One region of the Ensifer soli genome, then DNA from elsewhere that is predicted to be linked to it. Evidence: riboswitches for the same ligand, from Rfam matches in the RefSeq annotation. Region 1 holds a riboswitch; the other holds the start of a gene.
The links. A riboswitch is a leader RNA that binds a small molecule or an ion and turns the genes downstream of it on or off. The one in region 1 is predicted to bind S-adenosylmethionine.
Positions count from the first base shown of each region.

Region 1 (5,415 bases):
CCGACGTGATCGGCGTGCGCATGCTCGGCGAGGCGGGCTACGATCCCTATGCGGCGGCGCGCTTCCTCGATTCGATGGCCGCCTATGCCCGCTTTTCCTCCGTCGACCCCGACGCCGACATGAGCCTCGACTTCCTGTCGAGCCATCCGAACGCGCCGCAGCGCGTCGATCTCGCCCGCCGCCACGCCCGTGCCTTCGGCGCGGAGGGAACGGTCGGCGATCGCGGCCGGGACTATTATCTCGCCGGCATCGACGGCCTCCTTTACGGCGACAGTCCGGAGGAAGGCTATGTGCGCGGCCAGACCTTCCTGCACGGCACGCTCGGAATCCGCTTCGACGTGCCGCCGGGATTCCAGATCGACAACAAGGCGGAAGCCGTGCTCGCGACCGGACCGGACGACGTGGCGATCCGCTTCGACGGCGTCGCGGATGCGAAGAACCGCAGCCTGACCGACTACATCGCCAGCGGCTGGGTGACCGGCCTGCAGCCGGAGACCATCCGCGCCTTCAGGCTGAATGGCCTCGATGCGGCAAGCGCCCGGGCGACCGCCGACCGCTGGGATTTCGACGTCACCGTCATCCGCATCGACCAGCGCATCTACCGCTTCCTGACGGCCGTTCCGAAGGGATCGCCGGCGCTGGAGGCGACCGCGTCCGTGCTGAAGGCGAGCTTCCGCCGCATGACGCCCGAGGAGGCGGCCTCGCTGAAGCCGCTGCGCGTGCGCGTCGTCGAGGTCAAGCCGGGCGAGACGATCGCGGCACTTGCCGGGCGCATGCTCGGCACCGAGCGCAAGCTCGACCTCTTCCGCCTGATCAATGCGATGCAGGTCACCTCGCAGATCCGCCCAGGCGACAGGGTGAAGATCATCGCCGAATAGGCCTTCGCCTCCGTTGCTCCAGACAGGGGCACGCCTGCGTCGAAAAGGCGCCGCTTGATTTCGCCGGCGCCCGGGATTATGACACGCACCGTGGTGATTTGGCCGGCCGGCTTGCAGCCACGTTAAACAAGTCGCTAAAGGGCCGTGCGCAAGCAAGGCCGGTAGCGATTCCTCGCGAGCCGGCTTTTTGTTTGATCGAGTGCTTCGATGCCCATCAAGATTCCCGATACGCTGCCCGCCGTCCAGACGCTGGTGAGCGAGGGCGTGCGGGTCATGACGGAAACGGCCGCCATCCGTCAGGACATCCGCCCCTTGCAGATCGGCCTCCTGAACCTGATGCCGAACAAGATCAAGACCGAGATCCAGATGGCGCGCCTCGTCGGCGCCTCGCCGCTGCAGGTCGACCTGTCGCTGGTGAGGATCGGCGGCCACAAGGCGCGCAACACCTCCGAGGAACACCTGCTCGCCTTCTACCAGACATGGGAAGAGGTGCGCGAGAAGAAGTTCGACGGCTTCATCATCACCGGCGCGCCGATCGAGACGCTCGCCTATGAGGACGTGACCTACTGGAGCGAGATGCAGAGGATCTTCGAATGGACGAAGACCAACGTCCATTCGACGCTGAACATCTGCTGGGGCGCGATGGCGGCGATCTATCACTTCCACGGCGTGCCGAAATACACGCTCGACCACAAGGCCTTCGGCGTCTACCGCCACCGCAATCTCAACCCGGCCTCCGTCTACCTCAACGGCTTTTCCGACGATTTCGAGGTGCCGGTGTCGCGCTGGACCGAGGTCAGGCGCGCCGATGTCGAGCGGGTGCCGGGCCTGGAGATCCTGATGGACTCCGACGAGATGGGCCTCTGCCTCATCCACGAGCGCGCCTACAACCGTCTCTACGTCTTCAACCACGTCGAATACGACTCCACCTCGCTGTCGGACGAGTATTTCCGCGACGTGAACGCCGGCACGCCGATCCGCATTCCCCACAATTATTTCCCGCATGACGATCCGGAACTGGCGCCGAAGAACCGCTGGCGCAGCCACGCCCACCTGCTCTTCGGCAACTGGATCAACGAGATCTACCAGACCACGCCCTATGATCCGCAGGCGATCGGCAGCACCGGCTGAGGGCGGGGCGGCACGGGCGATTTTTGCGGGCGCGCGATATCGCTCGGCCGCATTATCGGCTAGCGTGCGGCCCGCAACGCATCGGGGAGGAAGACATGCGGGAAGGGAACACGGTTTTCGGCCGTCTGCCGTCGGGCGAAACCGTCGAGCGGCTGACATTGAGGGGCGGCGGCCTGACCGCCAGGATACTGACCTTCGGCGCCGTGATCCAGGACCTGAGGCTCGACGGCCACGCCCCGCCGCTCGTCCTCGGCCTCAACACCCTCGAAGACTATCTCGTCCATTCGCCCTATTTCGGCGCGACGCCGGGACGCTGCTCGAACCGCATCGCCGGCGGCCGCTTCACGATCGACGGCAAGGCCTACCAGCTCGAACTGAACGAGAACGGCGTCACCCATCTCCATGGCGGCGAGAACGGCATCGCCCGGCGCAACTGGACGATCGCCGCGCAGACGGACAATGCCGTGACGCTGACGGTGACCGACCCCGACGGACAGGCCGGCTATCCCGGCGCCTGCACGACGACCTGCACCTACAGCCTCGAAGACGGCGGCGTGCTCTCCGTCACCTACGACTCGGAAAGCGACAAGCCGACCCCCTGCAACATCTGCCAGCACAGCTATTTCAATCTCGACGGCGCGCCCGACGCGCTCGACCACGAGATCGAGATCCCCGCCGATCACTATATTCCGACGGACGCGCTGCAGATCCCGACCGGAGAGGTCCTGCCGGTCGAAGGCACCGTCTTCGACCTGCGGTCGATGACGCCGCTGCGACGCCAGACGGAAGGCGACCGCGTGCTCTACGACCACACCTTTCCCCTGTCGCTGACCCGGACGCCGAAACGCCTCGCGGCCCGCGTCCGCAGCCATGCCTCCGGCGTGACGCTCGAGGTCAGGACCGGCGAACCCGGCATGCATCTCTACACCGGCTTCAAGATGGACCTCGCCGTGCCGGGCCTCGAAGGCCGCCGCTACGGACCCTTCGCCGGATTCTGCCTGGAGACGCAGACCTGGCCGGACGCGATCAACCATCCGAACTTCCCCGATGCCGTGCTCAGGCCGGGCAAGGTCCTGCGCCAGGAAACCGACTATATCTTCCGCAAGGGCTGACACCGCGGACGACGGGAGCGTGCCGCGATCCTCGACGTTCGCCCCCGCGCTTCCGGTCTTTGTTTTGGACGCATGTCTTTCGCGAGAGCGCTGCCCGCCCCGCGAGACATGCCTGAGGGGAGCATCAGGATATGGCAGACGCGGAACGGATCGCGCTGGTCACCGGCGGAGGAAGCGGGATCGGCAAGGAGATTGCCCGGGCGCTGGCGGCGGCCGGCTGGCAGGTGGTCGTCAGCGGAAGGCGCGTCGAGGTGATCGAGGCGGCGGCGAGGGCGATCGGTGCCGACCATCAGGGCCGCGTGACGGCCATCCCCGCCGATGTCGGCGATCCGGGCTCCGTCGACGCCCTGTTCGAGGCGATCCGGCGGCGCTTCGGCCGGCTCGACCTGCTGGTCAACAATGCCGGGATCGGTGCCCCCCCGGTGCCCATGGAAGAGATCACCTTCGCGCAATGGACCGCGATCGTCGGCGCGAACCTGACCGGCGCCTTTCTCTGCACCCAGCAGGCGATGCGGCTGATGAAGGCGCAGGTTCCACGCGGCGGCCGCATCATCAACAACGGATCGATCTCGGCGACCACGCCGCGGCCGCATTCCGCGCCCTATACAGCCACCAAGCATGCGATCACCGGCCTGACGAAATCGACGGCGCTCGACGGTCGCGCCTTCGATATCGCCTGCGGCCAGATCGACATCGGCAACGCGGAAACGGAGATGACGGCGCGCATGCAGACCGGGGTGCTGCAGGCGAACGGAACGGTGGCGGCCGAGCCTGTGATGCCCGTCCGCCATGTCGGCGAGGCGGTCGTGCAGATGGCGTCCCTGCCCCTCGACGTCAATATCCTCACTATGACCATCATGGCGACGGGCATGCCGCTGGTCGGCCGGGGATGAGGCGTTGCCGTCGCGTCAGTGCGCGACGGCCAGCCCCGGAGCCTGGGCCAGCAGGGCGACCTTCAGCTTTTCCATGGCGCGTGTCTCGATCTGCCGCACGCGCTCCTTCGAGATGCCGAGATCGGCGCCGAGTTCCTCGAGCGTCGCGCCGGTGTCGGCAAGGCGGCGGGCGCGGATGATCTTCATCTCGCGTTCGTTGAGGTTGGTCATCGCATGGTCGAGCCAGGCGCGGCGGCGCTCCTCGTCGATGAGGATCGAGACCTGCTCGTCGGGAAGCGGGGCCTCGCTCGCCAGAAGGTCGAGCCGCTCGCCGCCGGAGGAATCCGACGAGGAGATCGGCGCCTGCAGCGACGTGTCGCTTCCAGAGAGGCGCGCATCCATCGTCTGCACATCAGCGAGGCTGACGCCGAGGGCGGCGGCGATTTCCTCGTGCACGGCCTGGGCGGTCAGTTGCCGGTCGCCCTGGGCGAGCTTTGCCCGCAGCCGGCGGAGGTTGAAGAACAACGCCTTCTGCGCCGAACTTGTGCCGCCGCGCACGATCGACCAGTTGCGCAGCACGTAATCCTGCATCGAAGCGCGGATCCACCAGGTCGCATAGGTGGAAAAGCGCACGTCGCGGCTCGGCTCGAAGCGCGCGGCCGCCTCCAGAAGACCGACATGGCCTTCCTGGATCAGGTCGCCCATCGGCAGGCCGAAATTGCGGAATTTCACCGCCATCGAGACGACGAGGCGCATGTGGGCCATGGCGATCTTGTTGCGGGCGTTCTGGTCGCTCGCTTCGCGCCAGGCCCTGGCAAGTTCCTGTTCCTCGTCCCGGGCGAGATAGGGAGCGGCCATCGCGGCCTTGATCATGCGGCGGTCTGCGGAAACCTGTCTCATCTTGCTCCCTCTCGGCACGGCCCCGTGCGTCCATTCGATGCGCACAGCCGGAAGGATCGCCGGGGAGGCGAACCGGATGCCGTCATCCAGAAAGTCCTTCGAAAGAGAGAGGCAACGCGCCTTGATCTTTACACGGGACGATCCAGGAACGCGGCAAGGGGAGATTGGTTCCATAGAAAAAGGCCCGATCCGGAGATCGGGCCTTGAAATTTTCATGACGGGACACAGGAGCCGGGCGCGTGCCCGGTTCAGGCGGCCTCTTCCTGGGACTCGTCCTCCTCGACGGCCTTGCCGCGCTTCGGATTCTTCGTCAGGTTGGCCTCGACGAGGCGAACGGCCTCGGTCTCCGACATCTTGTTGACGGCGGCGATCTCGCGGGCCATCCGGTCGAGGGCGGCCTCGTAGAGCTGCCGTTCGGAATAGGACTGCTCCGGCTGGTTCTCGGCGCGGTAGAGGTCGCGCACGACCTCGGCAATGGCGATCAGGTCGCCGGAATTGATCTTGGCATCATATTCCTGCGCA
Region 1 covers NZ_JBHFEI010000005.1:234,361-239,775, forward strand. Annotated here, with positions in the region: gene ACEVQ6_RS09910 (M48 family metalloprotease) at 1-878, shown strand, start outside; SAM riboswitch at 959-1,036, shown strand; gene metA (homoserine O-acetyltransferase MetA) at 1,086-2,009, shown strand; gene ACEVQ6_RS09920 (aldose epimerase family protein) at 2,105-3,121, shown strand; gene ACEVQ6_RS09925 (SDR family oxidoreductase) at 3,253-4,014, shown strand; gene ACEVQ6_RS09930 (RNA polymerase factor sigma-32) at 4,030-4,893, opposite strand; gene ACEVQ6_RS09935 (CarD family transcriptional regulator) at 5,142-5,415, opposite strand, start outside.

Region 2 (5,415 bases), on a different contig from region 1:
AAGGCGACGACAGCTAAGGACAGGGACAGACGGACATGGCCGGCACCAGGCATTTTCTCGATCTCTCGGCAATGACGGCCGGCGACCTGCGCGTCATCATCGACGACGCCAAGCTGCGCAAGGTGGCGACCAAGGCGGGCACCGACGACAAGCCGCTTTCCGGCAAGATGCTGGCGATGATCTTCGAGAAGCCGTCGACCCGCACCCGCGTCTCCTTCGATGTCGGCATGCGCCAGCTCGGCGGCGAGACGCTGTTCCTCTCCGGCACCGAGATGCAGCTCGGCCGCGCCGAGACGATCGGCGACACGGCCAAGGTGCTGTCGCGCTATGTCGATGCGATCATGATCCGCACCACCGACCACAACCGCCTGCTGGAGCTTGCCGAGCACGCGACCGTACCGGTCATCAACGGGCTGACCGACGACACCCACCCTTGCCAGATCATGGCCGACATCATGACCTTCGAGGAGCATCGCGGCCCGGTGAAGGGCAGGACGCTCGCCTGGACCGGCGACGGCAACAATGTGCTGCATTCGCTGGTCGAGGGTTCGGCCCGCTTCGGTTACCGCATGACCATGGCCGTGCCGCTCGGCTCCGAGCCGAAGGACAGGTTCCTCAACTGGGCCCGCGACAATGGCGGCGACATCGTGCTGACCCATGATGCCGACAAGGCGGTCACCGGCGCCGACTGCATCGTCACCGACACCTGGGTGTCGATGAACCAGGAGCACCGCGCCCGCGGCCACAACGTCTTCCAGCCCTACCAGGTCAACAGCGCCCTGATGGCCAAGGCGGCGCCGGGAGCGCTGTTCATGCATTGCCTGCCGGCGCATCGCGGCGAGGAGGTGACCGACGAAGTGATCGACGGACCGCAGTCGGTCGTCTTCGACGAGGCGGAGAACCGCCTGCACGCCCAGAAGTCGATCCTCGCCTGGTGCCTCAACGCATTCTAAACGGAACCGCCCCGGTCTGTCGCCTGATGCCGTCCCCTTGATGACGATCGGCGAATTCCTACATGCGGCCCATACCGAACAGGCGAGGGCGCCTTGCGCCCGTTTTGACATGCGCCTCGTCCCGTGATCGACCGCGGGTCGGGGGCGCGGGAGTTTTGACCATGACCACCACCGAAAGCGTTCTTGGCGAATTCGGCCATGCCGGCGACGATCACGTCGTGCCCTTCCAGGTCGACGCGCTCGACGTGCGCGGCCGGGCGGTCCAGCTAGGGCCGATGCTCGACGCCATCCTCGGCCGCCATGACTATCCGGCCCCGGTCGCCCGCCTTCTGGCGGAGACGATCGTGCTGACCGTGCTGCTCGGCACCTCGCTGAAGTTCGACGGCAAGCTGATCGTCCAGACCCGCGGCGACGGGCCCGTCGATCTCGTCGTGGCGGATTTCTCGACGCCGCAGGCGGTGCGCGCCTATGCCCGCTTCGACGCCGACGCGCTCGCCGCCGCCGTTGCCGCCGGAAGGACGGCGCCGCACGACCTGCTCGGCAAGGGCGTGCTCGCCTTCACCATCGACCAGGGCCCGGACACGCAGCGCTACCAGGGCATCGTCGAACTCGACGGTGCCACGCTGGAGGAGATCGCCGGCGTCTATTTCCGCCAGTCGGAGCAGATCCCGACCCGCGTGCGGCTGGAGGCGGCCGAGCTGATCGACCGCGACGGCGAGGGCCGGCCGCGCCATCGCTGGCGGGCGGGCGGTCTCGTTGCGCAGTTCCTGCCGCAGGCCCTGGAGCGCATGCGCCATCCCGACCTGCACGGCGGCGACGGCGACACCCGCGACACGCTCTCGAACGAGGACGACCTCTGGTCGGAAGCGCAGGTCATGGTCGCGAGCGTCGATGCGGATGAACTGACCGATCCGACCGTCGGCGTCGAGCGGCTGCTCTACCGGCTGTTTCACGAGCGCGGTGTCACGGTCTTCCCGTCGCAGGAGGTCCTGGATCGCTGCAGCTGCTCGCGCGAGAAGCTGGCGGAGGTTCTCGCGGGCTTCAGCCGCGAGGAGATCGACCATGTGTCGACGGAGGGCGGCATCGAGGTCACCTGCGAGTTCTGCTCGACGACCTACCGTTTCGAGGCTGCGGAAATCCTGCCGCAGTGACACGCACGGCCGTCCCGCGTCCCCGGCGGGAGAGCTTTCAGTTGAGCGTGCGCACGAGGCCCGGCGTGTCGAGGGAGAAGGCGGGGATGTCCACCTCGAACGTGTCGCCGTCGGCCGATTGCATGCCGTAGCGGCCGAACATGACGCCCGACGGCGTGTCGAGCGGGCAGCCGGACGAATATTCGTAGCTGTCGCCGGGGTTGAGCAGCGGCTGCTCGCCGATGACGCCGGGGCCGCTGACCTCGTCGACCTGGCCGTTCTCGTCGGTGATGTGCCAGTAGCGGCTGAGCAGCCGCACGGCGATCTCGGAATGATTGGCGATGACGATGCGATAGCCCCAGACATAGCGGCTGTCATCCGGATCGGACTGTTCCTCGAGGTAATACGGTTCGACCGTCACCTCGATGTCGCGTGTTTTGGCGCGATACATCTGATCATCCCTTGCCTCGCCGGCCCGTCTCCGGCCTCCCGCCGCGGAGACCGCCGGCTGCTTCGACCTTTCTTTTCCATACATTAGCGGAACTTCGTCAAGAAAGCACAAAGATCGCGCCGATTGTTCTTGACACGCGTATCGAAAAGGAACGGCCGCAGCATGGCGGCCGTTCCTAGCATCGGCGTCAGGCGCGCACGGCGTCGAGCGCGCGGGCGAAATCCTCGACGAGGTCGTCGCCGTCCTCGATGCCGGCCGAAAACCGCACGGTGCCGGGCGAGATGCCGAGCTCCTGCCGCGCCTCCTCCGTCAGGTTCTTGTGCGTCGTCGTCGCCGGATGGGTGATCAGGCTCTTGGCGTCGCCGAGATTGTTGGAGATGCGCACCACGTCCAGCGCGTTCTGGAAGGCGAAGGCCGCCTCCTTTCCGCCCTTCAGCTCGAAGCAGACCAGCGTCGAGCCGCCGGTCATCTGCCGGGCGATGATGTCGGCCTGCGGATGGTCGGCGCGGCCGGGATAGATCACGCGGGCGACCTCGTTGCGTCCGGCGAGGAAGTCGGCGATCTTCGCCGCGTTCTCCGTCTGCTGGCGCACGCGCAGGGGCAGCGTCTCCAGGCCTTTCAGCAGCGTCCAGGCGTTGAAGGGCGAGAGCGCCGGGCCGGTGTGGCGGAAATAGTCTTGCAGGTTCTCGTCGATCCAGTCCTTCGACGACAGGATGACGCCGCCGAGGCAGCGGCCCTGGCCGTCGATATGCTTGGTCGCCGAATAGACGACGACATGGGCGCCGAGTTCGAGCGGCTTCTGGAAGAGCGGCGTGGCGAAGACGTTGTCGACCACCACCTTGATGCCGTGCGCATTGGCGATCGCCGCCACGCCGGCGATGTCGACCACCTCGAGCGTCGGATTGGTCGGGCTTTCGAGGAAGAACACCTTGGTCGCCGGCGTCACCGCCTTCTCCCAGGTGTCGAGGTCGCGGCCGTCGATCAGCGTGCAGCCGATGCCGTATTTCGGCGCCAGCGTCTCGACCACCCAGCGGCAGGAGCCGAAGAGGGCGCGCGCCGCCACGATGTGGTCGCCGGCCTTCAGCTGGCAGAGGATGGCGGCGGAGACGGCGGCCATGCCCGAGGCGGTGGCGCGGGCGTCCTCCGCACCCTCGAGCGCGCACATGCGCTCCTCGAACATCGCGTTGGTCGGGCTGCCGTAGCGCGCATAGATGAAGCCGTCGGTCTCGCCCTTGAAGCGGGCCTCGGCGGATTCCGAGGTCTCGTAGACGAAGCCCTGCGTCAGGAAGATCGCCTCGGAGGTCTCGCCATGGGGGGAGCGGCTCGTGCCGGCATGGACGAGTCGGGTTGCCGGGCGCCAGTTCTTGCTCATGTGCAGTCCCTATCACAACAAAAAAACCGGCCGTGCAATGCAGGGCCGGTTCGTCGAACCCGGCCTTTTTTAGCGACTTCTTTAACGTGGCTGCAAGCCGGCCGGCCAAATCACCACGGGAATAAGCCTCTCATACTGCCGGCTTCCGCTTGCGTCAATTGGCCGTATTTGGTTTTGTCGCAGCCGAGCGAAGGGGAAAGAGACGATGGGCCGGACTTCAGGAATACTCCCGGACCGCGCGATCGCGGCGCTGTTCGAAACCGGCCGGCTGAAGGCCGACGCGGCGCTCGACGGCGACCAGATCCAGCCGGCGAGCCTCGACCTGCGCCTTGGCCCCAAGGCCTATCGGGTGCGGGCGAGCTTCCTGCCGGGCCCCGCCCATCTCGTCGCCGACAAGCTCGACAGGCTGAAGCTGCACGTCGTCGACCTCACCGAGGGGGCGGTGCTGGAGACGGGCTGCGTCTATATCGTGCCGCTGATGGAAAGCCTGGAATTGCCGGAGGAGATGTCGGCCTCGGCCAACCCGAAGAGCTCGACCGGTCGCCTCGACATCTTCACCCGTGTCATCACTGACCGGGCGCAGGAATTCGACAAGATCGCGCCCGGCTATCGCGGGCCGCTCTATCTGGAAATCAGCCCGCGCACCTTCCCGGTCGTCGTGCGGCGCGGCTCGCGCCTGTCGCAGATCCGCTTCCGCATCGGCGACGCGCTGCTCGACGGCGCGGCGCTGACGGCCCTGCACGGGACCGATACCCTGGTGGCGAGCGAAAGCCCGAACGTCACCGGCAATGGCATCGCGTTGTCGATCGATCTCAAGGGCACGGGGCCGGACGGGCTGATCGGCTATCGCGGCAAGCACCACACCGCCGTGATCGACGTCGACCGCAAGGCGGTGCACGACGTGCTCGACTTCTGGGAGCCGCTCCACAATCGCGGCCGCAGCGAGCTGATCCTCGATCCGGACGAGTTCTACATCCTCGTTTCGCGCGAGGCGGTGCATGTACCGCCGCTCTACGCGGCCGAGATGACGCCCTTCGATCCGCTGGTCGGCGAGTTCCGCGTCCATTATGCCGGCTTCTTCGATCCGGGTTTCGGCCATGGCCCGGCCGGCGGCGGCGGCAGCCGCGCTGTGCTGGAGGTGCGCAGCCACGAGGTGCCCTTCATCCTCGAGGACGGCCAGATCGTCGGCCGGCTGGTCTACGAGCACATGCTGGAGCGCCCCGCCGGCCTCTACGGCCTCGGCCTCGGCTCCAACTACCAGGCGCAGGGGCTGAAGCTCTCCAAGCATTTCCGCATGGCGTGACGCCGGCCGGCTTGACACGACGCGCCGCTTCATGGATTTTGCATCCCGGCTGCGGGCATGATGTAGTGGTAGCCTGAAAGCTTCCCAAGCTTTTCGTGCGGGTTCGATTCCCGCTGCCCGCTCCAGCCCTCCCACGATCCAATGCTCATGGTTTTCCGGCTGACACCGGCTTGTGCGGCGTCTTGTTCCACTGGAACGGGCGGCGG
Region 2 covers NZ_JBHFEI010000001.1:346,639-352,053, reverse strand. Annotated here, with positions in the region: gene argF (ornithine carbamoyltransferase) at 36-953, shown strand; gene ACEVQ6_RS01550 (Hsp33 family molecular chaperone) at 1,115-2,104, shown strand; gene apaG (Co2+/Mg2+ efflux protein ApaG) at 2,142-2,534, opposite strand; gene ACEVQ6_RS01540 (O-succinylhomoserine sulfhydrylase) at 2,722-3,906, opposite strand; SAM riboswitch at 3,954-4,033, opposite strand; gene ACEVQ6_RS01535 (2'-deoxycytidine 5'-triphosphate deaminase) at 4,112-5,209, shown strand; tRNA gene ACEVQ6_RS01530 (tRNA-Gly) at 5,261-5,334, shown strand; gene ACEVQ6_RS01525 (glycosyltransferase family 2 protein) at 5,355-5,415, opposite strand, start outside.
Region 2: it holds a riboswitch for S-adenosylmethionine, as region 1 does, so the genes downstream of both, ACEVQ6_RS01540 (O-succinylhomoserine sulfhydrylase) here and metA (homoserine O-acetyltransferase MetA) in region 1, are expected to answer to the same signal.